4 regions of the Pseudoxanthomonas sp. LjRoot206 genome follow, and region 1 is predicted to be linked to each of the others. Evidence: predicted binding sites of a transcription regulator. Region 1 holds the regulator's gene; each other region holds the start of a gene.

Region 1 (7,711 bases):
GGTCAGGCGGGCTGCGGCTTCGGGATCGATCAGGCCTTTCTCGAGCGCCTTCACGCGCAGCCGTTCCGGGTCGATGCCGGCGCCGTCGTCGCGGATCTCGATGGTGACGAAGTCGCCTTCCTGCTGCGCCGACAGGCGCACGTGGCCCGCCCGCGGCTTGCTGCAGGCCTCGCGCAGCGACGGCACTTCGATGCCGTGGTCGATCGCGTTGCGCACCAGGTGCACCAGCGGATCGGCCAAGGCCTCCACCAGGTTGCGGTCCAGTTCGGTATCGGCGCCGACCAGTTCCAGGTCGACTTCCTTCTGCAGTTGGCGGGCGACGTCGCGGGCGACCTTGGGGAAGCGCGAGAACACTTTGCCGACCGGTTGCATGCGCGTGCGCATGACGGCGGTCTGCAGGCGGGCGGTGGCGATGTCGAGACTGCTGACCGCGCGGTCGAGCTCTTCGTCGCGGATGCGCGTGCGCAGCGTCTTCAGGCGGTTGCGCGACAGCACCAGCTCACCGACGAGGTTGACGATGGCGTCCAGCCGCTTCGTATCCACGCGGATGGTCTGCTCGGCTTCGCCCCCGGCCTTGGCCGCCGGTTTCGGCGTCGCGGGCTTCGCAGGGGAGGGCGCAGGCACGGCGCGCGGCGGCGCGGACGGGGCGACGCTGGTCGGCGCGCCACCGCCATGCAACTGGTCGAGCAAGGCCTCGAATTCGTCGTCGCCGATCAGGTCGCCCGCCGGCGCGGCGGCAACGGATGCTGCGGCGACGGGCTTCTGCACCGGCGCGCTGCCGTGCACGTCGAACTGCTCGATCAGCGTCTGCGGCGCGTGCGGCGGGTCGTCGCCCGCACCGACGGCGTCCAGCATCTGCTGCAGCCAGTCCAGCGACTGCTGGGCGGCGTCGAAGTGCTGCGATTCCAGCGCGGCCTGGCCGGCGCGCACCAGCCCCAGGGTTTCTTCCGCCGCATGGCAGAGGTTGACCATGGCCTGGATGCCGAGGAAGCCGGCGCCGCCCTTCAGCGTGTGGAAGCCGCGGAACACCGCGTTGAGCTGGCCGCTGTCGGACGGATCCTGTTCCAGCGTGACCAGCTGTTCGCCGAGCCGGTCGAGGATCTCCTGCGCTTCGATCAGAAAGTCGGCGGCGATTTCAGGCGTGACGGCGGACATGGGCGGGTCGGTTACCGGGCAGGCGATCAGCGGGAGGAATCGAGCAGGCGCATCGCGTGGGCGTGGCGGCGGCGCAGGAAGCGCCCCACCACGACATCGCAGACCAGCAGCAATCCCACGAACAGCAGGACGACGGGGTGGCGGGAACGGCGGGCAGCAGCGGACATGACGGGTCTCCGGTTCCGCAGCGCGCGTCCCCCGGGGCTACAACCCCAGGCCGGACAGCAGGTCGTCGGCGTCGTCCTGCGAAAACGCATTGCGGTCAAGACCAGCAACGGCCGGGCCGGCGAGTTCTGAACCCTTGTCCTGCTTTTTTTCCGGCGGCGGCAGGCCGAGCGCGCCGAAACCCTCGTGCACGCGGCGCACGATGCCGGCCACGCGACGGATGATCTGGCCCGTCAGGTCCTGGTAGCTCTGCGCCAGCGCCATCTCGGACAGCCCCTTGCCGATGCTGTCGACCAGTGCGGCCTGGTCGGCCGACAGGTCGGTGGCTTTCAGCCGCGTGGCGTAGCCGCGGCACTGTTCGGCCAGGTCCAGCGTCTTGTGGCTGGCCTGTTCGGTCATCTCGACCACATGGTCGAGGCGGGAGCAGGCATCGTCGAGTTCGCCGGCGTCGGTCGGCGGCAGTTCGCCCAGCGTCTGCGCCAGCTCGCGGGCCAGGCGACCCAGGCCCTGCATCATCGGCTGCGTGCGCCAGGCGGCGATGGCGTCCAGTTCGCGGCGCCAGCCGGCTTCGTCGCCCTGTTCCAGGGCATCGAGCGCGGTCTGCAGTTTTTCCACCAGCGCCGCACGGGCGCCGGTGGCGTCGGCGACGGCGTTCATCAGGCGGCCGCTCCCAGGCGTTCGAAGATCTTTCCGAGCTTCTCTTCCAGCGTCTGCGCCGTGAACGGCTTGATGATGTAGCCGTTCACGCCGTTCTGCGCGGCTTCGATGATCTGCTCGCGCTTGGCCTCGGCGGTCACCATCAGCACCGGCAGGGTCTTGAAGCGGTCGTCGGCGCGGATCGACTTGAGCAGTTCGATGCCGGTCATGCCGGGCATGTTCCAGTCGGTGACCACGAAATCGAAGCTGCCCTGGGCCAGCGCGACCAGCGCGGTGTTGCCGTCGTCGGCCTCGGCCGTGTTCGTGTAGCCCAGGTCGTTGAGCAGGTTCTTGATGATGCGGCGCATCGTGGAGAAGTCATCCACGATGAGGATGCGCATGTTCTTGTTGGTCACGGGTGCTCCGGTGTTGCGTGGACGGTGGGACTGGTGGGGATATCGGCCGGGGGCGGGAAAGATTTAGGCGAACGCTAAAGCTGCTCTTGTAGGAGCGCCCTCGGGCGCGATGCTTTTGCTCGCATCGACCGAAACGCATCGCGCCCCAGGGCGCTCCTACAGGGTCATGGGGTTGCCTGGGTCACTCGTCGTCTTCCAGTCCCGCATCGGCCTTCTCGAAGACCTGCAGGCGTCCACGCAGGCGCACCATCGCCTGGCCGTGGATCTGGCAGACGCGGGATTCGCTCACGCCGAGCACCGCGCCGATTTCCTTCAGGTTGAGTTCCTGTTCGTAGTACATCGACAGCACCAGCTGCTCGCGTTCGGGCAGCTGGCCGATGCACTTGACCAGTTGCTGGCGGAACTCGCTGCGCTCCAGGTTCTGCTGCGGCGACGGACCGCCGGTGCGCGTGGTGTTGGGCTCGCCGTGGTCGTCGATGTGCGATTCCAGACTCAACACCTGGCCGCGCGCGGCGTCTTCCATCAGGCGCAGGTATTCGGGCAACGGCATCTCCATCGCGCTCGCCACTTCGGTGGCGATGGCGGCACGGCCGGTGCGCTGCTCGATCTCGCGCACGGTGGCCGCGGCCTGGCGGGCGCGGCGGTGGACCGAGCGCGGTACCCAGTCGCCGCGACGGATCTCGTCGATCATCGAGCCGCGGATGCGGATCGAGGCGTAGGTCTCGAACGAGGCGCCCTGTTCGGCGTCGTAGCTGCGCGAGGCTTCCAGCAGGCCGATCATGCCGGCCTGCACCAGGTCGTCGATCTCCACGCTGGCCGGCAGCCGAGCCGCCAGGTGGTGGGCGATGCGGCGCACCAGGTCGGCGTGCTGGGTGACGAAGTCGTTGGCATTGCCGCGCTGGACGGCGCGGTACTGGGCGGCGGCGGTGTTCATGCGGCCACCCCGCGCTGGATCAGGCGTTCGACGAAGAACTCCACGTTGCCGCGCGCGCCGACCGGCGGCTGCCAACGCGCGGTGGTGCGGGCGATATCGGTGATGGCGCGGGCGGACGGGCTGCCCGGGTAGGCCTTCACCACTGGCTGCTGGCGCTGCACCGCACGGCGCAGCCAGTCGTCCTGCGGTACGGCGCCCAGGTAGTGCAGGGCGACATCGCCGAGGAAACGTTCGCAGACGCGGGCGAGCTTTTCGTACAGCTTGCGGCCCTCGTTGGGGTCGCGGACCATGTTCGCGACGACGTGGACACGGTCCAGGCCGCGTTCGCGCGCCAGTACCTTGATCAGTGCGTAGGCGTCGGTGATCGAGGCCGGTTCGTCGCAGACCACCACCACGGTGTCCTGCGCGGCCTGGCAGAAGGTCAGCACGCTGTCGCTGATGCCGGCGGCCGTATCGACCACCATGAAGTCGAGGGCGCGCTGCAGTTCGGAGAACACGTTGACCAGGCCGACATGCTCGGCCGGCGTCAGTTCGGCCATGTGGCGGAAACCCGACGAGGCCGGTACCACCAGCACGCCTTCGGGACCTTCCAGCAGTACGTCTTCCAGCCCACAACGGCCGGCGATCAGGTCGGCCAGGGTGAACTTGGGCGACAGGCCGAGCAGTACGTCGACGTTGGCCAGGCCGAGGTCGGCGTCCATCAGCAGCGTGCGCTTGCCCATTTCGGCCAGCGACACGGCGAGGTTGACCGACACATTGGTCTTGCCCACGCCGCCCTTGCCGCCGGTGACGGCGACGACACGCACGGGATGGAAGGCGCCGGGCAACGGCGGGGTGCTGCGGGGGTTGGTCTGCAGCGGGTGATCAGGCGACATGGGTGGCCTCGGTCGAGCAGGGTTCATCGGCTTCGCGGCGCAGCTGGTCCAGCCGCAGCACGAGGTGGGCGCTGTTGGCGCGGTGGAGGTCGTCGGGGACGCGCTGGCCGTCGGTCACCCAGGTCATCGGCAACTGGTGGTCGACGACCACGCTCAGTGCGCTGCCCAGGCGGCCGGTCTCGTCCAGCTTGGTGAGCACCACGCCTTGCGGCTGCACGGTGCTGAAGCGGCGGACCACTTCGTCCAGGTCGGAGAAGTGCGAATTGGCCGGCAGGCACAGCAGGGTCTTGACCTGGCCGGAGGCGCGCAGCCAGTTGAGCTGGCCGACCAGGTTGCGGTCGCGCTGGCCGAGGCCGGCGGTGTCGATCAGCACCAGCTTGTAGTCGCGCAGGCGTTCCAGCACCAGCGCCAGGGTCTGCGCGCTGTCGGCCTCGTGCACGGCGATGCCGAGCTGGCGACCGTAGCCGTGCAGCTGTTCGCGGCCGCCGACGCGCACGGTGTCGGTGGTGACCAGCGCCACGTCGCGGGCGTTGTGGCGCTGCGCGAAGCAGGCCGCCAGCTTGGCGATGGTCGTGGTCTTGCCGGCACCGGTGGGACCGACCAGGGCGATGACGCCGCCGGTGTCCAGCAGGTCGGTGTCGAGCACCGGCAGCTTCTTCGACAGCAGGCCCAGCATCAGGCCGCGGCCGCGGTGCAGTTCGGTGTCGGCGGGGATCTGCAGGGCGATGTCGCGGGTGATGCCGGCGTCGAAGCCGTAGTCTTCCATCAGCTCCATCGCCTGCATGCGCACCGGCGAGCCGCGCAGGCGCTCGTCGGTGAGGCGGTGCATCTCGCGCTCGATCATCTCGCGCATGGCGGACAGTTCGCCGCGCATCTGCACCAGTTGTTCGTCGCTTTCGCGGGCCTGCGCGGCATCGTCGGTGACGACGGTCAGCGTCGGCACGGTGACGGCAGCGGGTACCGGCGCGGGGGTGGCCGCGGTGATGCGGCTGGCGTGCAGGGCCGCGACAGGTGCCGGCTCCGGGTCGGGCAGCGACACCGGCGGCGCAATGGACGGCAGCAGCGTGTCCAGGTCCAGGGTGTCGTCGGCCTCGACGCGCGGTGCGACCGGACGGCGCGGCGGCGCGATGGGCTCGATCGCGGCGACCGGTTCGTTGGCGGGCGCGGCGGGGAGGCAGGCAGCCAGCTTGGCGGCGAAGGATTCGGGTTCGATCAGCAGCGGCGCGAGGTCGCGCACGACCGGCGCCGGAGTCTCGGCGGCCGGTGCGCGCGGCGCCACGATCGGTGCGATCGCGGCGACCGGAGCAGGCGCGGGGGCGACAGGCTTCGTCGTCTCGGCACGCGGTGCGGCCGGAGCGGCGGGCGCGGCCGACTGGCGACGGGAGAAGTAGCTGGCGGCGGCTTCGGCGGGCGACAGGGTCGGCGCGTTCGCGGCCGGTCCCTGCGGCGCAGGGTCGAGCAGCGGATGCAACGGAGCGGCGGGCGTGGCCGGGCGCATCGCGTCCAGGGTGTGCTTCACCAGCGCTTCGTCGTAATTGCTGGCGGCGACGATTTCCACGCCGTCCTCGGTGACGCGGTTGGACAGGATCACCGCGTCCGGACCGTGTTCCTGCCGCACCATCGCGAAGGCGGTGCGCATGTCGGGAGCAACGAAGCGTTTGATTTTCATGTCAGGAGCCGGGATTCGGGATTGGGGATTCGGCATTCGCAGGAGCAGGAGCAGAGCATCGTTTTCGGCGATGCAGATGGATTCGAGTTGTCGTTTTCATTCGATCGCTCTCCGATAACAGGGAGCCGCTTGTGGCGAATCCCGAATCCCCATTCCCCAATCCCGGCTTTCAACTGATCGTGCCGACCAGCTTCAACCGCTTGTCCTCGGGAACCTCGCTGTAGGCCAGCACCGACAGCGAGGGGACGCTGTGGCGGACCAGGCGGGCGAGGGCGGCGCGGACCGTTCCCGGTACCAGCACCACCGCAGGCTCGCTGCGGGATTCCTGCTTGGTCACCACGTCGGCGAGGCTCTGGTGCAGGCGTTCCGCCAGTCCCGGTTCCAGCGCCGCGCCGGTTCCCTGGGTGCTGTCCTGCAAGACGCGTTCCAGATTCGGCGCCAAGGTATAGACGGGCAGTTCCGGCGCCATCCCGGAGATCTCCTGCACGATGAAACGGCCCAGCGAGGTGCGCACGGCGGCGGTGAGCGCGGCCGGATCGGTGTTCTGCGGGGCGAACTCGACCAGCGACTCGGCGATGCGGCGCAGTTGGCGGATCGGCACGCGCTCGATCAGCAGGTTCTGCAGCACGCGCACCACGGTGGCCAGCGGCAGCGCCTTCGGGGTGAGGTCCTCGACCAGCTTCGGCGCGCTGCGGCCCAGCTGCGCCAGCAGCTGCTGCACTTCCTCGTGGCCCAGCAGTTCCGGCGCGTGTTCGCGCACCAGGTGCGAGAGGTGGGTGGCCATCACCGTGGCCGGATCGACCACGGTATAGCCCAGCGATTCGGCGGTGGCCTTCTGGTGCGACTGGATCCACACCGCGTCCAGGCCGAACGCCGGATCCTTGCCGGGAATGCCGTCGATGGTGCCGAAGGCGCCGCCCGGGTCGAGCGCGAGTTCGCGGTCGGGGTGGATCTCCGCCGACGCGACCGGCACGCCGTGCACCAGCAGGCGGTAGCCGTTGGACGGCAGCTCCAGGTTGTCGCGGATATGCACCGGCGGCACCAGGAAGCCGAGGTCCTGGGTCAGCTTGCGGCGCACCGCCTTGATGCGCGACATCAGTTCGCCGCCCTGATTCTTGTCGACCAGCGGGATCAGCCGGTAACCGACCTCCAGGCCCAGCGGATCGACCGGGCGCAGCTCGTCCCAGGTCAGTTCGGCATTGCGGTCGGGCGCCGCGCCCGGGCCGGTCAGTGCAGGCACGTCGCCGGCGGCGGCCTCGGGCCCCTCCTGGGTCCGCTTCCACATCTTCCAGGCCAGGTAGCCGATGCCGGCGGCCAGCGTCAAAAAGGCGACGTTGGGCATGCCGGGCACCAGCCCGACCAGGCCCAGCACGCCGGCGGCCACCGCCAGCGCCTTGTGCTGGCCGAAGGCCTGGCCCATGACGGCCTGGCCCATGTCTTCCGAGCGCGAGGCGCGGGTGACCAGCATGGCCACCGCCGACGACACCAGCAGGGCGGGCAGCTGGGCGACCAGGCCGTCGCCGATCGACAGGAGCGTATAGGTCGAGGCCGCCTCGGCCGCCGGCATGCCGTGCTGGAACATGCCCACGGCGAATCCGCCGATGAGGTTGATGAACAGGATCAGGATCCCGGCGATGGCGTCGCCGCGGATGAACTTGTTGGCACCGTCCATCGAGCCGTAGAAGTCGGCTTCCGCGCGGACTTCCTCGCGGCGCGCCTTGGCTTCCTCGCGGGTCAGCACGCCGGCGTTGAGGTCGGCGTCGATGGCCATCTGCTTGCCGGGCATCGCGTCCAGGATGAAGCGGGCCGACACTTCGGCGATGCGGCCCGCGCCCTTGGTGATGACCACGAAGTTGATGAT
Region 2 (7,711 bases), on a different contig from region 1:
CGCAGCGTTGGCTTCAGCATAGACACCGGTCTCACCGACCTTGCTGTTGATGTGCGCGGCCAACTGCTTGCCGGTTTCGCTGGCGTTGGCGGCGGCCAGGCCGACGCTCTTCACGGTCAAGGCGTCGAAGCTGACCGCCGTGCCCTTGCTGTCCGTGATGGTGAACGCGGCCACCACCTGGTCGGTGTTGTCCGTGCCGGTCACCGCCGCGATCGTGCCGGTGGCGAACTGGGCGCCGCCCAGGGCGTTCGCCTTCGCATCGACGGTCTTGTCGATGGCGATGGCCTGGCCGGCGTTGGCGCCGACCTGGAACAGCTGGCTGGAGAACGAACCGTCCAGCAGCTTGGTGCCGTTGAACTCGGACTGCTTGGCGACGCGGTCGATTTCGGCGGTCAGCTGCTTGACTTCGGCGTTCAGCGCGGCGCGGTCGGACGAGGAGTTCGTCGCGTTGGCCGACTGCACCGACAGCTCACGGATGCGCTGCAGGTTGTTGCCGATTTCGGTCAGCGAGCCTTCGGCGACCTGTGCCAGCGAGATGCCGTCGTTCGCGTTGCGGACGGCGACGTCCAGGCCGCGGATCTGCGTGCTGAAGCGTTCGGAGATGGCCAGACCGGCCGCGTCGTCCTTGGCGCTGTTGATGCGGAGACCCGACGACAGACGCTGGATGGTCGTGGCCAGCGAGGCGCCGCTGGTGCTCAGGTTACGCTGAGCATTCAACGACATCGTGTTGGTGTTGATTACCTGTGCCATGAGAGTTTTCCTTAGGCGTGTGTCGCACGGGGGGTGGAGTGGTCAACGCTGCCCGGCCGTGCAACCCGGGACGTCAAAGGGTTAGTTCCGCAGCAGGGACATCACGTTCTGCGGCACCTGGTTGGCCTGGGCCAGCATGGCCGTACCGGCCTGCTGCAGGATCTGGGTGCGGGTCAGTTCGGCGGTTTCCTTGGCGAAGTCGGTGTCGCGGATGCGGCTGCGCGAGGCGGCCAGGTTCTCGGAGCTGGTCTGCAGGTTCGCGACCACCGAGGTGAAGCGGTTCTGGATGGCACCCAGGTCGGCGCGGGCGCCGTTGACCGAGGTCAGGGCCTTGTCCACCACTTCCAGGGCGCGCTGCGCGCCGGCGAAGGTGGTGATGTCCAGCGACTGGACGAACGAGCCGGCCGCCGCCAGATCGCCACCGTTGGTGCTGGTTTCGGTCAGGCCCAGGTTGGCGGCCGTCGAGACGGTGGCGCCGGCGACGACGGGGCCGCCGAAGGCGAGGGCGAACTCCTGGCCACCCTTGATGCCGGTCAGGTTGATGACGCCCGCCTTGACCTCGGCGTACACGCCGGTCTCGCCCAGTCGGGCGTTCAGCGCAGCGGCCGCGCCCTGGGTGATCGACTGGCCGGCCTTCACTTCGAAGGCGCCGATGTCGACCGTGGTCGCGGTGCCGCCGGTCGGGGTGACGGTGACCTGCAACTGCGAGAACGTGGTGTCGGCCGCGGCCGCATCCGTGCCCAGCGCAGTGCCGGTGTAGAGGTTGGCGAAGGTCACGCCGCCCAGCGTCTGCGCGCGGGCGTCGACCACCTTGTCGATGGCGATGGCCTGGCCAGCGTTGGCGCCGACCTGGAACAGCTGGCTGGTGAACGAGCCGTCCAGCAGCTTGGTGCCGTTGAAGTCGGCCTGCTTGGCGACGCGGTCGATTTCGGAGGTCAGCTGCTTGACTTCGGCATTCAGTGCGGCGCGGTCGGACGCGGAGTTGCTGGCGTTGGAGGACTGCACGGCCAGTTCGCGGATGCGCTGCAGGTTGTTGCCGATCTCGGTCAGCGAGCCTTCGGCGACCTGGGCCAGCGAGATGCCGTCGTTGGCATTGCGCACGGCGACGTCGAGGCCGCGGATCTGGGTGCTGAAGCGTTCGGAAATGGCCAGACCGGCGGCGTCGTCCTTCGCACTGTTGATGCGCAGGCCCGACGACAGGCGCTGGATGGTGGTGGCCAGAGAGGCGCCGCTGGTGCTCAGGTTGCGCTGAGCGTTGAGCGACATCGTGTTGGTGTTGATTACCTGTGCCATGTTCGTCTCCTCTTATTTGGATTCACGGCGTTGAAGGGAAAAGACGCTGCCGGTTTGTTTTGTTGGGCTAGTCGTCTTCGTGTTGCGAAATGAATAACGGCGCTGCCAAAAAAACCTTTAGGGCATGCTGAAAAAAATGTGCTAGGGCACCGAAACCCTTGCTGGCAAGGGGTTTCAGCGGGATGCGAAAAGCGTGATGGCGGCCCTAAAGAAGGGTCGGCGGGTGCCGTTAAGCGCGCCGCGTCCGCTGGGTAGGGCCTGGGAACGCGCAGGGCGCCACCGCACGTGGCGCGATGAAAGCAGTCGTGGCATCACATGCGCAGGGCGCGCACGGCGGCGATCAGCGGGCGGGTTTTCGCCAGGCGTCGTCGGGATCGTCGAGCAGCGAGAGATCGGGTATGCGGTATTCGCAACCGACCAGGGTGCGTCCCTGCAGGCCGGGATGTTCGCCGGGATACACCACCAGCGCGTGCGCATCGTCGAGTGCGCCGGACAGCGGAGCGTCCTTGCTTTCTTCCAGCGCACGTTCGAGTTGCGCGGTGGCCTGTTCGATCGGGCTGTCCACCAGCAACAGCACGCGGTTGTCGGTGATGACGACCGCATCGCTTTGGTGTCCCCATGCCGTCGCGGGTTCGGCGAGGCGATAGAGGTCCATCGCCGGCGCGCTGTACTGGCGTTCGGTCTGGGTGAATTCGGTGGGACGCTCGCGCCGCAGTCGCGGCAGCAGGCCGCGCAGGTCGGCAGCAGCCGTGCGACAGGCGAGGGCGTCGATCAGCGTATCCGTCGGTCCATCGGGGACGGGCGGTGGCACGGTACGAACCGACTGCGCGGACGACAGGACTGCCGTGCCGGCCAGCCAGGCGGCCAGCACCATCGGCAGCGTCTTACTCGATCTGCGCATTCGCGTGGGCGGCATCCAGCGCTTCCATGGCGTCGCGCGGTTTCAGCTTGCCGGCTTTCTCGAACGAGGCGGCGGCCGTGTCTTCCTTCTTGTCGCCATGCAGGAGCAGCAGCACGTTGGCGTACTCGACGTGCGCGATGGGCGAGTCCGGCGTCAGCTTGAGCGCGGTCTTGATGTGCGATTCGGCTTCGCCGGCCTTGGCGCCGTAGGTCAGGCCGCCGATCATCGCGCCGATCTTGTCGATGATCTCGGCGTGATAGAGCGCCAGCGCGGTATGCGCTTCGGCATGCTTGGGCTCGCGCTCCAGCGTCGCGTCCAGCGCGGCGCGGACCTTGCCGGCGATGCCCTGCTTGAGCGCCTTGGCGATGCTCAGGCCCTGGCTGTAGCGGCCGAGCGCGAACGCATGCCGGTAGTGGCTGTTGGCTTCGTCGGGCAGCACCTTGATCGCGGCCTCGGCCAGCTTGGCGGCCTGCTCGAAGCGCTTCAGCTGTTCGGCCTCGTCCTCCACCAGATAGGTGGCGTGGATGCCCATGGCCTTCACCGCGACCGAGGCGCCCAGCGGCCCGAGGGCATCGCCGGCTTCGTAGGCGGCCTGGAAGTCGCCGTGGTGGAACGCGCGCCAGGCGTCCTGCAGCCGCTGCGCAAGGTCCGCCGCCTCGATGCCCTTGGCGGCCTTGCCGGCGGCGGCGATCAACGCCTTGGCGCGTTTTTCGTCCGGATAGGGTTCCTGGTCGCCGGCATGCAGTGCGGGCCAGGCCTTCTTCAGCGCATCGCCGGCATAGGCGTACGCCTTGGCGTCGTGAGGAAACGGAGCCCACTTCGAAGATTTAGCTGCCATCGGTCATCCCTCCCAAGGTGCGGCGAGCATCGCCGCGAACGCGGTCCGCAGGCAACCCCTACGCAATCCATCGCCTCAACGGCCAATAGTGTGATTGCTCGACGCAGGCCGGACAGCATCCCGTCATGGAAGCCGGCCATCGCGGTCGGCATGTGGATCGCCCCCATGGCCGCCAAGAAGACCTCCCGCAAGACCCCCGAACCCACCCTGCGCCACGTCTGGCTCGCCGGACTCGGCGTGATCGCGGTCGCCCGCCGCGAAGCCATTGCCGCCGTCGCCGATGCCGGCGATCGCCTGCAGGCAGCACGCCAGCAGGCGGAAGCCCTGGCCGGTCAGGCTCAGCGCGATGTGCTGGGGCGCCTGGCGGACGTCCGCGAGCAAGGCGAAGCCAGCGTGGAGCGCTTCAGTGCCGACGTCGAAGCCCGCCTGCAGCCCGTGCTGGCCAAGCTCGGCCTGAAGAAGCCTGCCCGCAAGCCGGCGGCCCGCACCCGCAAGAAGCCGGCCGCCAAGCGCACGCGTGCGGCCTCCACGCCGCGCAAGGCCGCGACGAAGCGCCCGGCACGCCGCAGTCGCGCCTGACCGCTGGCGACAAGCGCCGAGAACAGGAACGCCCCGGCATGCCGGGGCGTTCTTTCATGGCGACTTGTTTAAAGGTGGCGGGTGACCGCGGGCTCGGAGAACCAGTCGTTGTCGCGCCCGTTGGCGTAGCGGATCGGGATCTCCGCCAGCAGGGCAGGCTCCACATCGTCCAGGCAGGACAGGTTCACCGAGTAATAGCGCCCGCCCAGCACCTCCAGCTCGCCGCGGCCGAAGGACTTCACGCCGCAGTGCCTGCAGAACAGGTGTTCCGCCACGCCGCTGCCGAAGGGATAGCGGGTGAGGGCGTCTTCGCCCTGCAGCAGGCGGAACGCGTCGGGCTTCACCACCATCCCCCAATAGCGGGTCTTGGTGCAGATCGAGCAGTTGCAGCGGCCACTGCCGGCGCCCAGGTCGAGGTCGACGTCGTAGCGCACGGCACCGCAGTGGCAACTGCCCTGGTAGGTCTGGACGGTCATCTGGCGCATTCCTGATGGGATGTGGGGTGCCATTGTCGCGGTGATCGAGGACAGCATCAGTCCTCAATAGGCGTGCATACTGGCCCCATGCTCAGCACCTCCAATCGCCTGCTCCGCCTGCTGTCGTTGATGCAGTCCCGTCGCCACTGGACCGGCGCCGAGCTGAGCCAGCGACTGGAAGTCGACCGCCGCACCCTCCGCCGCGACGTCGAGCGCCTGCGCGAGCTGGGCTATCCGATCGACGCCTCGCCGGGACTGGGAGGCGGCTACCGGCTCGGGTCCGGCTCGGCGATGCCGCCGGTGCTGCTGGAGGACGACGAGGCCGTTGCGGTCGCCGTGGCCCTGCGCACCGCGGCGGCCAGCGTGGGACGGATGGAGGACACGGCGCTGCGCCTGCTGTCCAAGCTCGACCAGTGGTTGCCGGCGCGGCTGCGCAAGCGCGCCAGCGCGCTGTACTCGGTCACCTTGTCGCTGGCCGGCGGCGTGCCGACCTCCGACGTGGACCTGCTGCTGCGCATCGCCGCCGCCTGCCGCGACGGCTTCCGCCTGCGCATGCATTACCGCGACCGCAGCCAGCGCGCCACCGAGCGCCTGATCGAACCCCTGCGCCTGGTGCACACCGGCAGCCGCTGGTACCTGGTCGCGTGGGACCTGAAGCGCGAGGACTGGCGCACGTTCCGGGTCGACCGCGTCCAGTCGCTGCACGACACCGGCACGCAGTTCCCGCCGCGCGAGTTCCCCGGCGACGTGGCGGACTACGTGGCCAAGTCGATCACCCAGCCCTTCACCCGCTACCAGATCCGCCTGCGGCTGCCGGGCTCCATCGAAGAGCAGGCCACGCGTGTACCGACATGGTGCGGCATCCTCGAGGCCGGCGACGCGCACCACTGCATGCTCGAGTTGGGGGCCGAATCGATCGATGCGCTGCTCGCACTGATGGCGCTGATCGGCCCGGACTTCGAGATCGTCGACGATCGCGGACTGCTGCCCGAACTGCGCGCGGCGTCGACCCGCCTGGGCGCGGCGCTGGCCGCCGCCTGATCCATCGCATTGCCTAGGCCGATGTAGGCGGGGCTTCAGCCCCGACGCTTGCAGGCCTGTTCGCTGGAGTCTGGGGATAAAGCGTCGGGGCTGAAGCCCCTCCTGCACATGCGGCGCAGGCTACTCGGTATACGCCTGCGTCAACGTGTTCAGGTGCACGCGCTCGGCATCGCGCAGGAACGGTGCCACCAGCATCATCACCTGCACGATGCCCTGGCGGATCGCGGCCTGTTCGTCCTTCTCGCCGCGGGTGGCGGCGTAGTTCAGCCAGAAGGTGGAAATCACCAGGACATTGGTGGCGGTGGCGGCGAGTTCGGCAGCGGACGCGCGCATCACGCCGGCGTGGCCCATGCCGCGCATCACCGCATGTGCGCTGTCGTCGGCGCGCTTGAGGATGCGGGCGAAGCGCAGCCGCAGGCGGCGGTTGCGGCTGAGGATCTCGACCAGGTCGCGGTACAGGAAGCGGTAGTCCCAGATGCATTCGAACACCAGGTGCAGCTGCAGCCAGATGTCCTCCAGTCCCGGCAGCCGGTCGGTCGGCGGCGTCAGCGCGGCATCCATGCGCTCTTCGTAGCGGGCGAAGAGCTGCTCGATGATGTCGTCCTTGTTGCGGAAGTGGTAGTACAGGTTGCCCGGGCTGATTTCCAGCTCGTCGGCGATGTGGTTGGTGGTGACGTGCGGCTCGCCCTGCGTGTTGAACATCGCCAGGGCGGCGTCGAGGATGCGCTGGCGGGTGTCGCGCGCCACTTACGTGGTGAGCTTCTTCACCAGGTCCACGTACTTCTTCTGCGCGTCTTCCGGCGCCGTGCCCTTCAGCTTGGCCCACGCCTCGTACTTGGCGGTGCCGACGAAATCGAAGAAGCCGGGCTTGTCGCCCTTCACGTCGCCCTCCGATCCTTGCTTGTACAGGCCGTACAGCCGCAGCAGCGTGTCGTTGTCCGGGCGCTCGGTCAGCGTCTGGATGTCCTTGGATGCCTGCTCGAACGCGCTCTTCAGATCTGCCATGGATGATCCCTCCCAGTGATCGTGGCCATCACACCACGGGCGGTGGGGACGGTCAATCCGTGACGGGATTGTCGAACGTGGGCGGCTCTGGCAAGTTAGCCCGCAGGGCGGTCGGAGGGGCTGGCCCACGAAAATCGAGGATTGGGTCGTCATGAGCTATTTCGTCACGGGCGCCACGGGATTCATTGGCCGCTACCTGGTCGGTAACCTCCTCAAGCGCAGCGGGACGGTCCACGTGCTGGTCCGCAAGGACTCGCAGAAGAAATTCGACGCCATCGCCAAGAAAGCCGGCTGGGACATGAAGCGCGTGTCCGTGGTGCAGGGCGACATGACCAAGCCCAAGTGCGGGCTGACACCCGCCCAGCTGCGCGCGCTCACCGGCAAGGTGAAGCATTTCTTTCATCTGGCCGCCATCTACGACCTGACCGCCAGCCGCGAGTCGCAGCAGGCCGCGAACATCGACGGCACCCAGCATGCGCTCGACCTGGCCGCTGCGCTCAAGGCCGGCTGCTTCCACCACACCAGTTCCATCGCCGCCGCAGGCCTGTACCCGGGCATCTTCCGCGAGGACATGTTCGACGAAGCCGAGGGGCTGGACGATCCCTACCTGCGCACCAAGCACGAGTCCGAAGGCCTGGTGCGCAAGGAAACCCGCATCAAGTGGCGCATCTACCGTCCCGGCATGGTGGTCGGCCACTCGAAGACCGGCGAGATCGACAAGATCGACGGACCGTACTATTTCTTCACCCTGATCAAGAAGCTGCGCGAACTGCTGCCGCCGTGGATGCCGGTGCTCGGTGTCGAGGGCGGGCGCATCAACATCGTGCC
Region 3 (7,711 bases), on a different contig from region 1:
GGCAGCACGTGCGCGCCAGCGAGGCCGCCAAGGCGGAAGCAAAGAAGCTCGCCGCCGAGACCGAGAAGCGGATCGAGCAGGCCAGCAAGGACTACGTCAAGCTCATCAGCGACGCCGAAGAGAAGAAGGCGTACGACACCTTCGTCAAGGAATGGACGGCCGCGCGGCAGTCCTACGCGGACGTCCAGGAGATGCTCGACCTGGGCCTGCCGGACGATGCCGTGGATACGTTCATCGGCACGACCCGCGACCAGCACCGCAAGGCCCTGGCCGCCCTGACGACCCTGATCAGCGTGGTTGACAAGCAGGCCAAGACGGCCAGCGCCAGCGCCAGCAGCACCTACACCGCGTCCAGCACGCTGATGATCATCATGCTGGTGGTAAGCATCGTCGGCGGCTTGGCCCTGGCGTGGTTCTTCGCCCGTGCCATCGCCAATGCCGTCGGCGAAGCCGTGCGCGTGGCCAACGATGTGTCCGCCGGCAAGCTCGACGGCAAGATCGACACCAGCCGCTCCGACGAGGTCGGCCAGCTGCTGCTCGCCATGCAGCGCATGCAGACCCAGGTGCAGTCGGTCATCGCCGCGCAGAGCCAGATGGCCGCGCGCCACGACGAAGGCCAGATCAGCTACCGCATGGACGACAGCGCGTTCCCCGGCGAGTACGGCCGCATGGTGCGCGACACCAACGCCCTGGTCGCCTCGCACCTGCAGGCCATCGGCGATGCGCTGAAGATCATGCAGCGCTACTCGGTCGGCGACCTGAGCCTGGACATGCCCAAGCTGCCCGGCGAAAAGGCCAACCTCACCGAAACCATGGACGCCACCAAGGCCAACCTGTCGTCCATCAACGGCGAGATCAAGCGTCTGGCCATGGCCGCTTCGTCCGGTGATTTCAGCCAGCGCGGCGACGTGGACAAGTACCAGTTCGACTTCCGCGACATGATCGACGGCCTGAACCAGCTGATGGAGACGACCGACGGCAATCTCGCCGAGGTGTCCGAACTGCTGCAGGCGATCGCCCGCGGCGACCTGACCGCCCGCATGGAAGGCGACTTCCACGGCGTGTTCGCCACCATGCGCGACGACGCCAACGCGACCGTCGCCCAGCTGACCGACATCGTCGGCCGCATCCAGGACGCATCCGGTTCCATCAATACCGCCGCCGGCGAGATCGCCTCGGGCAATGCCGACCTGTCGCGCCGCACCGAGCAGCAGGCGGCCAACCTGGAAGAGACCGCCGCCTCCATGGAGGAACTGACCTCCACCGTGCGCCAGAACGCCGAATCCGCCCGCCAGGCCAACCAGTTGTCGATCGGTGCCGCCGGCGTGGCGTCGCAGGGTGGCGAGGTGGTCGGCAAGGTCGTGACGACGATGCGCGACATCGAGCATTCGTCGAAGAAGATCGCCGACATCATTTCGGTCATCGACGGCATCGCCTTCCAGACCAATATCCTCGCGTTGAACGCGGCGGTGGAAGCGGCGCGTGCCGGTGAACAGGGCCGTGGCTTTGCGGTGGTGGCGAGCGAAGTGCGTACCCTCGCCCAGCGCTCTGCCAATGCGGCCAAGGAGATCAAGGGACTGATCGAGACCTCGGTCGACAAGGTCGCCGACGGTTCCAAGCTGGTCAACCAGGCCGGCACGACCATGGCCGAGATCGTGGCCAGCGTGCAGCGCGTGACCGACATCATGGCCGAGATCTCGGCCGCCTCGCAGGAACAGAGCGCTGGCATCGAACAGGTCAACCAGACCATCACCCAGATGGACGAGACCACGCAGCAGAACGCCGCGCTGGTCGAGGAAGCGTCCGCTGCCGCCCGTTCGATGGAAGAACAGGCGCAGGCGCTCAGCGAGTCGGTCGCGGTGTTCAAGCTGCATGCCCACGCGACACCGGCCGTCGCCGCCAAGCCCGCCAAGGCCGCGCCGGCGGTCGCTCCGGCCAGGCCGGTCGCGCGCGTGACCGCAAAGCCCGCGCTGGAACCGGCCCTGGCCGACGGCGACGACTGGCAGGAGTTCTGAGGCACGCGGCTTGCATCAGTCCGCCCGGATCGATGCGCCGTCCTGCCGACGGTGCATCGGTCGAGTACTCCATCAATAGCCGCTCTTTCGAGACGCCCATGTCCGTCAGTACCCGCTCCATCGCCCCGGCGACCACGACACGACGGACCGCTGCCCTGCCCGCCGGCGATGACATTCCGTCGCCGGGCACGCGCGATTTCGAGTTCGACGACCGCGACTTCCGCCGCGTCGCCGAGCTGATCCGCCAGCGCGCCGGCATCGCCCTGGCCGACGGCAAGCGCGACATGGTCTACGGCCGGCTCTCGCGGCGCCTGCGCGCGCTCGGCCTGCGCAGTTTCAAGGACTACCTGGACCGGCTGGAGCGCGACGGTGGCGACGAGTGGCAGGCGTTCACCAATGCACTGACCACCAATCTCACCTCGTTCTTCCGCGAGCCGCATCATTTCGAGCGCCTGCAGGAAGAACTGGCCAAGCGCCGCCACGACGGACCGCTGAAGATCTGGTCCTGCGCCGCGTCCACCGGCGAGGAACCCTATTCGATCGCCATCTCCGCGTGCGAGGCGTACGGCACGCTGACCCCGCCGGTGCGCATCCTGGCCACCGACGTCGACACGCAGGTGCTGGCCACCGGCGAGCGCGGCGTGTACCCGGTCGAGCGCATCGCCGGCCTGGACGACGCCCTGAAGCGCCGCTATTTCCAGCGCGGCAGCGGGCCCAACGAGGGCAAGTGCCGCGTGCACCCGGCGCTGCGCCAGCTGATGGAGTTCCGCCCGCTCAACCTGCTGGCGCCGCGCTACGAGGTGGCCGGCCCGTTCGTGGCGATGTTCTGCCGCAACGTGATGATCTATTTCGACAAGCCGACCCAGCGCGGCATCCTCACCCGCCTGGTGCCGCACCTGGCCGACGACGGCATGCTGTACACCGGTCACTCGGAAAACTACCTGCACGCGGCGGACATCATCCAGCCCTGCGGCCGCACGCTGTACCGCCGCGCCAAGGGCACCGCATGAGCGCCGCCGCGGCCGCCTTCGCCGATGGCAGCGTGCTGCGCTACCACGACATCCGCTTCAAGACCGAAGCGGCCAAGCTGCTGCCCACGCAATACCTGGTGGTGGACGACCACACCGCGCTGGTCACCGTGCTGGGCTCGTGCGTGGCCGCCTGCATCCGCGACCCGCTGCTGAAACTGGGCGGCATGAACCACTTCCTGCTGCCCGACGGCAACGTCGGCGACGGTGCGCCCGCGCGCTACGGCAGCTACGCGATGGAGCTGCTGATCAACGACCTGCTCAAGCGCGGCGCCGCGCGCAGCCGGCTGCAGGCCAAGGTGTTCGGCGGCGCCAACGTGCTGAAGGGCTTCACCAGCAATCCCGTCGGTACGCGCAACGCCGAGTTCGTCCGCCGCTACCTGGAGGCCGAGCGCATCCCGGTGGTGGCCGAGGACCTGCGCGGCATCCATCCGCGCAAGGTCTGGTACTTCCCCGAAACCGGCCGCGCGGTCGTGCAGCGCCTGCCGCACGCCCACGATGCCGAAGTGCTGGCCGCCGAGTCCGCGGCCCGCGCCCGCCTGTCCAAGGCCCCCGTCACCGGCGGCGTGGAGCTGTTCTGATGAGTACGACCCCTTGCCGTGTGCTGATCGTCGACGACTCGGCGGTGGTGCGCCAGATCCTGACCGAAATCCTGTCGCGCGACCCCGGCATCGAGGTCGTCGGTTCCGCCGCCGATCCGCTGCTGGCGCGCGACAAGATCAAGCGCCTGAATCCCGACGTGATGACGCTGGACGTGGAGATGCCGCGCATGGACGGCCTGGCGTTCCTGGAGAACGTCATGCGGCTGCGGCCGATGCCGGTGGTGATGATCTCCTCGCTGACCGAGCGCGGCGCCGACACCACGCTGCAGGCGCTGGCGCTGGGGGCGGTGGACTTCGTCTCCAAGCCCAAGCTCGATGTCGCCAGCGGCTTGCAGGCGTATTCCGATGAAATCGTCGCCAAGGTCAAGACGGCGGCGAAAGCGCGCGTGCGCCCGCTGGCGCGTACGGGTGCGCCGCGCGTCGGCCTGGACACGGCCCTGCCCGCGCCGCCCGCCCTGCGCTTCCGCACCACCGACCGGCTGATCGCCATCGGCGCCTCCGCCGGCGGCACCGAAGCCCTGCGCGTGGTGCTGGAGCAGATGCCCGCCGACGCACCCGCGATCGTGCTGACCCAGCATATTCCCGCCGGTTTCAGCCGCGCTTTCGCCGAACGGCTGGACCGCCACTCGGCCATGGCCGTGCGCGAGGCCAGCGATGGCGAGGCCATCCTGCCCGGCCATGCCTACCTGCCGCCCGGCGGCCAGCACATGCGGATCATCCGCGACGGCGCGCGCTGGCGGGCCCGCATCGACGACGGCCCGGCGGTGAACCGCCACAAGCCGGCGGTCGACGTGCTGTTCCGCTCGGTCGCGCAGAGCGCCGGCGGCAACGCGGTCGGCGCCATCCTCACCGGCATGGGCGACGACGGCGCGCGGGGCCTGCTGGAGATGAGCCGGGCCGGCGCGCCCACGCTGGTGCAGGACGAAGCGACCAGCGTGGTCTGGGGCATGCCCGGCGCCGCCATGCGCCTGGGCGCGGCCAAGGAAGCCCTGCCGCTGGAACGCATCGCCCAGCGCCTGCTCGACCTGGCGGCGGCGATCGCCTGAGCACCGATCCTGCGGAAGCGACTGTAGGAGCGACGTAAGTCGCGACCGCACGCCTACCGGCTCACCGATGTCCGGTGCATAGGAGAAGCGGTCACGGGCGGACATCTCACCCCATGCAGCCCATGACCCCTGCATGGCGCGGTCGCGACTGACGTCGCTCCTACCACAAGCCGCAACGCCGGTCACAGATCGCCGGCCACCGCAAAACCGCCGGATTTCCCGCCTAAAGAGCCGTTCCCCACGGCCGATACTCATCAGTGAGCTTCAGCAGAGAGCACCCATGTATTCGCGCATCCTGGTTCGTCTGGCGGCACCCCTCATCCTGACCGTGCTGTTCCCGGTGTCGGTCGGTTTCGACTGGCCCAACGCCCTGCAATGGGCGCTGCTGACATCACTGACCCTGGCCTGGCTGATCTTCGCCTGGCTGACCGTCGTGAACTCGCATCAGATTTCCCCCGAGCACGCCAGCGTCGTGCGTGAGCAGGATGCCCTGCTCACCGAACTGCGCCGCTTCGTCAACAACGAGATCGAAGGCTCGCGTGGTGAGATCGACCGTGCCCGCGAGCTGATCCGCGAGGCCGTCAACAACCTGGGTGGCAGCTTCGACGCGATGAACCGCAAGTCGCGCGAACAGAGCGCGGCGATCTCCCGCATCATCGATCGCAACGGCGACGGCGACCGTGCCGGCGTGGACGTGGCGCGCTTCGCCCAGAACGCCAGCCAGCGCATGGAGCAGTTGGTCGAAGCGCTGGAGCAGGTGGCCGGCCAGAGCGGCACCACCGTGCACCACATCGACGACATGGCGCAGCACCTGGACGGCATCTTCTCGCTGCTGGAAGACGTCAAGTCGATCGCCGACCAGACCAACCTGCTGGCGCTGAACGCGGCCATCGAAGCCGCGCGTGCCGGCGAAGCCGGTCGCGGGTTCGCGGTGGTGGCCGACGAGGTGCGCAACCTGTCCGAGCGCTCCACCGCCTTCAACGAGCAGATCCGCAAGCTGGCCCACAGCTCCAAGGAATCGATCGCCAAGGTGCGCGACACCGTGTCGAACATGGCCTCGCGCGACCTCGACCGCTCGCGGGAAGCGCGCAGCGAAGCGGCCGGCATGCTGAACCAGGTCGCGGCGATCAACGCCTCGCTGGGCGACGGCATGCGCGAGGTCTCGGTCTGCGGCCACGCCATCGACGCCAGCGTCGCCGAGGCGGTCCGCTCGCTGCAGTTCGAGGACATCGCCACCCAGTCGCTGGGCAGCGCGCAGACCCACCTGGACCGCCTGACCGCGATCAACAAGGAAGCGCTGGCCCTGCAGGAACTGCTGCACCGCTCCGGCGGCGCCACCGACAACGAACTGCTCAGCGCGCTGCGCCTGATCGGCAACCGCCTGCGCGACCAGCGCACCGAGTGGGAGCGCCCGCCGCACAAGCCGGTCGCGCAGCAGAACATGGGTGCGGGTACCGTCGAGCTGTTCTGATCGCGCGACGGCAACGCAGGAACGACGACACGGGGCGGCCAGCGATGGCCGCCCCGTGTCCGTTCGGGACGACGTCGCGCCATCACGCCGTGGCCCGGCTGGCATACTGCGACCGTACCCGTCTCTACGCCGCCCATGCCGACGACGCCTCCAGACCTGCTGTTGCAGCTGTTCCGCCTGCAGGAAGCCGACCGCCATCGCGTCGGTCGCGCCCTGCACAACCAGGTCGGGCAGTCGCTGTCGGCGATCCGCATGGGCGCGCACCTGGTGCAGTCCGAGGACGATCCGGAGATCCGCCGGGAAGACCTGCAGGAGATCATCCGCGCGAGCGACGAAGCGGTCGCGCTCGTGCGCGACCTGCATGCGACGCTGCATCCGCCGCAACTGGACTCGATCGGCCTGGATGCCGCCCTGCGTGCCGAACACGAGCGACTGTTTCCTGGTGCTGGCATCGCACTGGCCGGGTTGCCGCATCCGCTGGCGACGGACCGCGCACTGGTCGCGTTCCGCATCGCGCAGACCGTGATGCGCACCGCCTCGCGGGCGCACAACGCGCTGGTCCTGATGCTCGCAGGGGACGAGGACGCAACGGGCGCGACGACCCTCGACCTGCAATCGGATGCCGACATCGACTGCGCGGACCTGCCCTTGCTGCAGGCGCTGGCCGCCATGGTGGACGGCAGGCTCGACGCCATGACGGGCACGCATTGGCGACTTCGCCTACCCTATGGGCCCCTGCCCGCCACCCCCGCCGATCCCGCGTGAATTCCGAGCACGCCCACCTGCCCCGCCTGCCGCGCCTCGGTGCCGGCGAACCCGACCTGCAACGCATGGTCGAGTCCGCCACCAACGACGGCACGCCGTTGATGCTGCTGTACCTGGACATCGACCACTTCCGCTCGATCAACGAGAACATGGGCGTGGAAGTCGGCGACGAAGCGCTGGCCATCCTCAGCGACCGCCTGCAGCAGGCACTGGGTCCGGACGCGCGCGCCTGGCGCCACGGCAGCGACGAATTCATCGTGGCGGTACCGCGCGTACCGGGCACGCTGCCGCCGGAGCGCTTCGGCGACCAGCTGCGCGAGCAGATCGAACTGCCGATGACGGTGCTGCCGTACACCCTGTTCCTGACCGGCACGCTTGGCGTGGCATTGTGCCCGGAGCATGCCGACACCGCGTCGGGCCTGCTGCAATGCGCGGAAAGCGCGATGGAACAGGCCAAGCACGAGGGCATGAACCTGGTGCGCCTGTACCGGCGCGGCGCCGCGATCACCGCGCGCAGCGACAGCATCATCGCGCGGCAGATCGTCAACGCCATCCACCACAACGAACTGCGCCTGTTCTACCAGCCGCAGATCAATGCGCACGACGGCCGCGTCATCGGCATGGAGACGCTGCTGCGCTGGTACTCGCCCGCGCTGGGCCTGCTGGTGCCGGAACGCTTCATGCACGTGGCAGAGAAGCTCGGCGTCATCGTGCAGATCGGCGACTGGGTGCTGCGCAACGCCTTCAAGCAGGCGCGCGTCTGGCGCGACTGGGGCTTCGACGA
Region 4 (7,711 bases), on a different contig from region 1:
AAGATGATGTGACGCACGCCGATACAGCCTGTGACGCCTTCCCTGCCCGACGTTCTCCCGCCCCGCATGACCGAGCCCAGCGACGCCCCACTGGCCGATGCCGTCAGGTACGACGACGAAGAAAAGTACCTGGTGCATGGCGAGTACGCGATCCGCCAGATCCTGCAGTCGCTGATCGACAAGCGGGCGCTGGTCAGCGGCTGCGCGCTGCCGCGCAACCATACCTTCCCGACCTCGGTGGTCGAAGTGCTCGACGACGGGGACGGTGTGCTGATCGACGGCAGCGCGGCGGAATCGATCAACCGCAGCATCGAGGAAGCCACCCACGTCACCTGCGTGTCGCGGCTGGAACGGATCCACGTGCAGTTCAAGCTGTACGACCTGCAGCGGGTGCAGAAGGACGGCCAGGTCGCCTTCCGCGCTGCGTTGCCGGAGAGCGTCCTGCGCCTGCAGCGTCGCGAGTTCTATCGCCTGCAGGTACCGGTGACGCAACCGATGGAGTGCGCGATCCCGACCCGTCATCCCGACGGCGAGACCACGTACCGCAACTACCGCGTGCTGGACATCAGCGGTGGCGGCATCGCGCTGGCCGTGCAGGCCGAAGAGCCGACGCTGCAGCCGTACAAGGAGTTCCCCGGCTCCCTGCTCCACCTGCCGGACAGCGGTCCGCTGAGCGTGCGCCTGATGGTCAAGAGCCTGCACCGCCAGCTCAACCAGAACGGCAGCGAAAGCTGGCGCGCCGGCTGCCAGTTCACCGACATGCCGCGTGGCGGCGACGCGCTGATCCAGCGCTACATCTTCCGCCTGGAGCGCCAGCGCAGCGCCCGCGAACGCGGCGCAGCGTGACCGGCGTCTCCGTTCCGGTCGCCGCCCGTCGGCATCCGGTCACCGACGCTCAATGACGCCGTCACGGCGCCGATACGGCTCGTAACACGACTGCAATACAGGACGCCGTCCTCCGGCGCATCCCCACTGCAGACGTCGCCACTCTGCATACGAGGCCACCATGTCATCCGCGTCCACCCGCTTTTCTTCCCGCAGCATCGCTACCCGCGTGATGTACGGCACGGCCGTCGTCGCCCTTCTGGCCTTCGGCGTCGCTGCGGCCGCCAGCTACCTGCGCAGCAGCCAGTCCTTGCTGGCCGGCGCGCGTACCACGATGGAGGGACTGGCCAGCCTGGAAGCCCAGCGCATTGCCGGCGAGCTGACGGGCGCGTTCGATACCAATGAGGCCCTCGCCAGCGCACTGCTCGCGCAACGCGCGGGCGACGGCCTGAGCCGCGCGGCGGCCAGCGCCATCTTCAAGCGCCAGCTGGAAACGCATCCGGAGTGGGTCGGCGTCGGCACCCTGTGGGAGCCGGACGCGTTCGACGGCAAGGATGCGGACTTCGTCGGCGCCGAAGGCCACGACGACACCGGCCGCTTCATGAGCTACTGGGCGTGGAGCGACGGCACCCCGCTGCAGGAAGCCCTGCGCGATTACGAAGTGGCTGGCGCCGGCGACTGGTACCTGCGGCCGCGCGAACTCAAGCGCGCCGTGGTCGCCGAGCCTTACGTCTACCAGATCGCCGGCAAGGACGTGCTGATGACGACGCTGTCCACGCCGGTGCTGGATGGCGACCGCTACCTCGGCGTCATGACCGTCGACTTCGCCCTGCAGTCGCTGCAGGAGCGCATCGCCAAACTGACGCCGATGGGCGCGGGCTTCGTGCGCCTGCTGACGCCGGCCGGCGTGGTCATCGCCGACCAGGACGCCGCCTCGGTCGGCAAGCCCTATGCGGGCGACCAGGCCGCCGAGGTGATCAAGCGGATCGCCAGCGGCGAACCGGTGTTCCGCGAAGCCACCAATGCCGCCGGCGACGCCGTGATGGAGGCCTATGTGCCGCTGCAGATCGGCGACGCGCAGGAGCGCTTCGCGCTCGGCGTGGTCGTGCCGCGCGCGGTCCTGATGCAGGAGGCCCGCGCCGTGCTGTGGACGGTGGTGGCGGTCGGTGCGCTGGGCGCTGCCCTGCTCTGCGGCGCGGTGTTCTGGCTGCTGCGCCGCCAGGTCGCGAAGCCGCTGGCCGGCGCCGTGCGCGTGGCCGACGACATCGCCCGCGGCAAGCTCGACAGCGAGATCGACGCCAGCGGCGGCGACGAGATCGGCACGCTGATGAAGGCCATGCGCAGCATGCAGGCCAACCTGCGCGAGCGCATCGAACGCGACGCCGTGGTGGCGAAGGAAAGCCTGCGTATCCGCACCGCCCTGGAAGACGTCACCACCAACGTGATGATCGCCGACGCCGACCGCACCATCGTCTACGCCAACCAGCCGCTGATGAAGATGCTGGCCGACGTCGAACAGGACCTGCGCCGCGACCTGCCCGCCTTCGACGTGCGTACCGTGGTGGGCAGCAGCATCGACATCTTCTACAAGAAGCCCGAGCACCAGGCGCGCATGCTCGCGCAGCTGCAGGGCACGCACCGCGCGCAGATCAGCGTGGGCGGCCGCATCATGCAGCTGATCATCAGCCCGGTCACCGATGGCGAGGGTCAGCGCATCGGATACGTGGTGGAGTGGGCCGATCGCACCAACGAGGTGATGGTCGAACAGGAGGTGACCCGCATCGTGCAGGCTGCCGTGCAGGGCGACCTGACCGGCCGCATCGCCGAGACCGGCAAGCAGGGCTTCCTGCTGGGGCTCTCCCAACAGGTCAACGGCTTGCTGGGGACGATCGCCGGCAGCGTGGACGCCGTCTCCGGCGTGCTGCAGGCGCTGTCCAAGGGCGACCTGACCGCGCGGATGGACGGCGATTTCCATGGCGTGTTCGCCAGGATGCGCGACGACGCCAACGCCACGGTGGCGCAGCTGACCGACATCGTCGGTCGCATCCAGGACGCCTCCGGCTCCATCAATACCGCCGCCGGCGAAATCGCCGCCGGCAACAACGACCTCTCGCGCCGCACCGAGCAGCAGGCCGCCAACCTGGAAGAGACCGCCGCCTCGATGGAGGAACTGACCTCCACCGTGCGCCAGAACGCCGAATCGGCTCGCCAGGCCAACCAGCTCGCCATCGGTGCGGCCTCGGTCGCCTCGCAGGGCGGCGACGTGGTCGGCAAGGTCGTCACCACGATGACCGACATCGAACAGTCGTCGAAGAAGATCGCCGAGATCATCTCGGTCATCGACGGCATCGCCTTCCAGACCAACATCCTGGCGCTCAACGCCGCAGTGGAAGCCGCGCGTGCCGGCGAACAGGGCCGTGGCTTTGCGGTCGTTGCCTCCGAAGTGCGCACGCTGGCCCAGCGCTCGGCCAATGCGGCCAAGGAGATCAAGGGCCTGATCGAGAATTCGGTGGACAAGGTCGCCGACGGCTCGGCGCTGGTGCACCAGGCCGGCGCGACCATGGCCGAGATCGTGGCGTCGGTGCAGCGCGTGACCGACATCATGGCCGAGATCTCCGCCGCCTCGCAGGAACAGAGCGCCGGCATCGAGCAGGTCAACCAGACCATCACCCAGATGGACGAAACCACCCAGCAGAACGCCGCGCTGGTGGAGGAAGCCACCGCCGCCGCCCGTTCGATGGAAGAGCAGGCGCAGGCGTTGGCCGATGCCGTCTCGACCTTCCGGCTGGATGGCCATGGCAGCGTGGCGCGGCTGGTGCAGGAGCGCGTCACCCGCATCGCCGCCGGCGGCGCTCCGCGCGTGTCCGAACCGCACGCCTGCTGACCCCGCTAAAGAAACCCCGCCCGGGGCCGATCTAGGCCTTGACCGGTTCCGCCCCGGGAACCCCGACATCCTTACCGGCTGCCACAGGAGCCCTACCAATGAGCGACAAGAAGACCCAGGCTGCGGCGAGCGCCGACGAGTTCCTCAGCTTCACCCTGGGAGACGAGCACTACGGCGTGGACATCCTGAAGGTCCAGGAAATCCGCGGCTACGATTCGGTCACCCGCCTGCCGGATGCGCCGGACTACATCAAGGGCGTGATCAACCTGCGCGGCACCATCGTGCCGGTGATCGACCTGCGCCTGAAACTGCGCCTGAAGGAAGCCCGCTACGACGCCTTCACCGTGATGATCGTCCTGAACGTGGAAGACCGCGTGGTCGGCATCGTCGTGGACAGCGTGTCGGACGTGCTGGCGCTTAACGCCGAGCAGATCCGCCCCACCCCCGAATTCGGCGCCAGCGTCGACACCCGCTTCATCTCGGGCATCGGCACGGTGGACGAGCGCATGCTGATCCTGCTCGACATCGAGACCCTGATCGACAGCGCCGACCTCGGCCAGCCGCTGCCGGAACAGGTCGCCGCCTGATCCTCCGCCGGCCATGCCGGCACCGTGATGTTCCCCGGAGACCGCGGACCGCGAGGCCCGCGGTCTTCGCGTTTTCCGTCACGCCGCAGGGCATGGCGCATCGCCACCCGGGGTGTCGGATCACTGAAATTCCTGGTGCGTCGGCCGATAACGGAGAGAGGACGCACCGCCCGTCCATTCCCGCGCCTCACCCCTGTCGTCCGAGACCGCCATGTCGTTCATCGCCAAGATCGCTGCCCCGCTGTCCTCCCTGCCGCTGAAGCGCCGCTTCATGATCCAGACCGTCCTGGTCGCGGTCGGTGTCGTCGCGCTCGCCGTCATCGCTGCGCGCATGCAGTACCTGGATCTCAACGCCACGCGACAGGACGGACTCCAGGCACAGACCGAGATGGCGATGGGCGTGATCGAGGGTTATGCGCAGCAGGCCAAGGCCGGCACGCTGGACGAAGCCGATGCGAAGGCACGCGCCCTCGCCACGCTGGCCACGATGCAGGCCAACAAGGGGGTGGACTACTTCTTCGTCACCGACGAAGCGCCGATCATGCTGATGCACCCGACGCGCCCCGACCTGGTCGGCAAGCCGCTGGACGATGTGCTGAGCCCAGACGGCAAGCGCATCTTCCCCGAGTTCGTGCGTGTCGCGAAGGCCGGCGGCGGCCACGTGGACTACAGCTGGGCCAAGGCCGGCGAAGAAGATCCCGTGCCGAAGACCTCCTACGCCGCGCTCTACCAGCCCTGGGGCTGGGTGATCGGCACCGGCGTCTACCTCGACGACACCCAGGCGCAGGCGTTGCAGTTCACCTTCATCATGACCCTGGTAGGCGGCTTGCTGGTGCTGCTGAGCATGGCGGTCAGCTGGGTCATCGGCCAGTCCGTGCTGGAACCGGTCGCGCGCGCCCTGCGCGCGATCACGGGCGTCTCCCGCGGCGACCTGAGCGTGCGCACCGGACACCATGGCGGCGACGAAGTCGGCCAGATGCTCAAGGCCACTGACGAGATGGTGCACATGCTGGAGCGCTTCTCGCACGAGACGCGCGACATGATCCGCCTGCATGCCGCCGAGGACATCGGCCACCGCATGCCGGAGGACTTCCCGGGCATCTACGGCGAACTGGCGGGCGGCATCAATACGATGATGTTCGAACACCTGGACGCGTTCCGCGATGCCATCGGCATCCTGCAACGCTATGCCGACGGCGACCTGAGCCGGGACGCACGCCGGCTGCCGGGCAGCCGCGCGTTCCTGCACGAGGCGATGGACGCGGCCAAGCAGAGCCTGCTGGCCATCAATGGCGAGATCAAACACCTGGCGCAGGCCGCAGCGGCCGGCGACTTCAGCGTGCGCGGCGACGAGGCCGGCTTCCGCCACGACTTCCTGCAGATGGTGCGGGGCCTCAACGCGATGATGGCGACCAGCGACCGCAACCTCGCACAGCTCTCCGCACTGCTGCGGGCGATCGCCGATGGCGACCTCACCAATCGCATGGACGGCGATTTCCATGGCGTGTTCGCCACCATGCGCGACGACGCCAATGCCACCGTGGCGCAGCTGACCGACATCGTCCGCCGCATCCAGGACGCCTCCGGCTCCATCAACACCGCCGCCGGCGAGATTGCCTCCGGTAATCACGACCTGTCGCGCCGCACCGAGCAGCAGGCCGCCAACCTGGAAGAGACCGCGGCCTCGATGGAGGAACTGACCTCCACCGTGCGCCAGAACGCCGAGTCCGCCCGCCAGGCCAACCAGCTCGCCATCGGCGCGGCCTCGGTCGCCTCGCAGGGCGGCGACGTGGTCGGCAAGGTCGTCACCACGATGACCGACATCGAACAGTCGTCGAAGAAGATCGCCGAGATCATCTCGGTCATCGACGGCATCGCCTTCCAGACCAACATCCTGGCGCTCAACGCTGCGGTGGAAGCCGCGCGTGCCGGCGAACAGGGTCGCGGCTTCGCCGTGGTCGCCTCGGAAGTGCGCACGCTGGCCCAGCGCAGCGCGAACGCGGCCAAGGAGATCAAGGGCCTGATCGAGAATTCGGTGGACAAGGTCGCCGACGGCTCGGCGCTGGTGCACCAGGCCGGCGCGACGATGGCCGAGATCGTGGCGTCGGTGCAGCGCGTGACCGACATCATGGCCGAGATTTCCGCCGCTTCGCAGGAACAGAGCGCCGGCATCGAGCAGGTCAACCAGACCATCACCCAGATGGACGAAACCACCCAGCAGAACGCCGCGCTGGTGGAGGAAGCCACCGCCGCCGCCCGTTCGATGGAAGAACAGGCGCAGGCACTGACCGCGTCGGTGTCGGTGTTCAAGCTGCAGGCGACGGCCAGTGCGCCGGTGCGCAAGGCAATCGCTGCTGCGGCCGTGGTCACGCCCAAGCCGGCCACCAAGGCCAAGGCCACGGCCCGCAAGCCGGCCGCACGCACGCCTGACCCGGTCCTGGCCGACGGTGACTGGCAGGAGTTCTGAGGATCCGGACCCGTTTGGCACCCACCCCGTGACCGCGTTCAAGTAATCCCGATCGCGGCCGATACGTCACCAGAAGGCCCTCCTCCCACGCCCCCGATGACCGTCGCACCCACCGCCCACGACGACGCCAGCCACCCGATGCGCGTGCACCGCAAGGAGGCTGCATGCTGCGCCGCACGCTGAATGCGCTGACGCCGCTTCGCGATGCGCAGGCGCCGGTCGAACCGGCGCAGGACAGCCTCTGGCACGTGCTGGAGCAGTCCGTCGACGCCGCGTTCGTCATCGACAGCCGCCATCGCGTGGTGCTGTTCAATCCGGCGGCGGAAGCGCTGTGGCGGTGCCGCCGAGAAGACGTCCACGGCCTGCCGTTCACCCGCCTGCTGGCGGACGCGCAGGCTGGCGGCGCCGCCGACGCGACCCTGGCCACTCTGATGGGCAGCCACCGCGACGCCACGCTGCTGCGCCAGGACGGCAGCGAGAGCGCATGCTCGGTATCGATGTCGAAGGTGGTGGTCGGCGAACACGTCTTCCATACGGCGTTCGTCCGCGACACCAGCGACCAGCAGCGGCAACTGGCGCGGTTGCGCCAGCTGTCCATCGTCGTCGACAGCAGCGACAACGCGATCTTCATCAGCTCGGCCGACCGCGAGGTCGTCTACGTCAACAGCGGTTTCACCCGCATGCTGGGCTACCGGCTGGAGGAGCTGCGCGGCATCAAGCCGGCGGACCTGCTGTCCGGTCCGCACACCGACGGTTCGCTGGACGAACGCATCAGCCGCGCGCTGGCGGCCGGTGAAGGCCTGCAGACCGAGGTTCTGCTGTACACCAAGGCCGGTCGCCCCCTGTGGCTGTCCGCCGCGATCAATCCCGTCCACGACGAGGACGGCTCGCTGCTCGGTCTGGTCAGCGTGCTCAGCGACATCACCCGCACCAAGATGCACCAGGTGC

What was found. The regulator FliA, encoded in region 1, starts transcription of late flagellar genes. The targets are predictions, from matches to a motif close to TAAAGTTTNNCNNNCNNNGGCCGATAA.
Region 2: the regulator FliA is predicted to act here: its motif matches at 2,137-2,163, upstream of AC04MD_RS17550 (flagellin).
Region 3: the regulator FliA is predicted to act here: its motif matches at 4,916-4,942, upstream of AC04MD_RS15640 (methyl-accepting chemotaxis protein).
Region 4: the regulator FliA is predicted to act here: its motif matches at 4,421-4,447, upstream of AC04MD_RS15605 (methyl-accepting chemotaxis protein).

Annotation. Positions count from the first base shown of each region.
Region 1 is NZ_JBGFFI010000009.1:874-8,584, forward strand. It holds gene AC04MD_RS19750 (chemotaxis protein CheA) at 1-1,155, opposite strand, end outside; gene AC04MD_RS19755 (hypothetical protein) at 1,182-1,322, opposite strand; gene AC04MD_RS19760 (protein phosphatase CheZ) at 1,360-1,977, opposite strand; gene AC04MD_RS19765 (chemotaxis response regulator CheY) at 1,977-2,357, opposite strand; gene AC04MD_RS19770 (RNA polymerase sigma factor FliA) at 2,554-3,306, opposite strand; gene AC04MD_RS19775 (MinD/ParA family protein) at 3,303-4,181, opposite strand; gene flhF (flagellar biosynthesis protein FlhF) at 4,171-5,850, opposite strand; gene flhA (flagellar biosynthesis protein FlhA) at 6,020-7,711, opposite strand, start outside.
Region 2 is NZ_JBGFFI010000006.1:427-8,137, forward strand. It holds gene AC04MD_RS17545 (flagellin) at 1-750, opposite strand, end outside; gene AC04MD_RS17550 (flagellin) at 832-2,043, opposite strand; gene AC04MD_RS17555 (hypothetical protein) at 2,384-2,944, opposite strand; gene AC04MD_RS17560 (hypothetical protein) at 2,928-3,782, opposite strand; gene AC04MD_RS17565 (phasin family protein) at 3,948-4,361, shown strand; gene AC04MD_RS17570 (GFA family protein) at 4,430-4,837, opposite strand; gene AC04MD_RS17575 (helix-turn-helix transcriptional regulator) at 4,925-5,878, shown strand; gene AC04MD_RS17580 (TetR/AcrR family transcriptional regulator) at 5,999-6,625, opposite strand; gene AC04MD_RS17585 (acyl-CoA-binding protein) at 6,626-6,883, opposite strand; gene AC04MD_RS17590 (SDR family oxidoreductase) at 7,035-7,711, shown strand, end outside.
Region 3 is NZ_JBGFFI010000005.1:39,516-47,226, forward strand. It holds gene AC04MD_RS15620 (methyl-accepting chemotaxis protein) at 1-2,015, shown strand, start outside; gene AC04MD_RS15625 (CheR family methyltransferase) at 2,114-3,025, shown strand; gene cheD (chemoreceptor glutamine deamidase CheD) at 3,022-3,624, shown strand; gene AC04MD_RS15635 (protein-glutamate methylesterase/protein-glutamine glutaminase) at 3,624-4,691, shown strand; gene AC04MD_RS15640 (methyl-accepting chemotaxis protein) at 4,972-6,162, shown strand; gene AC04MD_RS15645 (sensor histidine kinase) at 6,298-6,927, shown strand; gene AC04MD_RS15650 (EAL domain-containing protein) at 6,924-7,711, shown strand, end outside.
Region 4 is NZ_JBGFFI010000005.1:29,101-36,811, forward strand. It holds gene AC04MD_RS15590 (flagellar brake protein) at 67-846, shown strand; gene AC04MD_RS15595 (methyl-accepting chemotaxis protein) at 1,007-3,709, shown strand; gene AC04MD_RS15600 (chemotaxis protein CheW) at 3,808-4,296, shown strand; gene AC04MD_RS15605 (methyl-accepting chemotaxis protein) at 4,508-6,763, shown strand; gene AC04MD_RS15610 (EAL domain-containing protein) at 6,928-7,711, shown strand, end outside.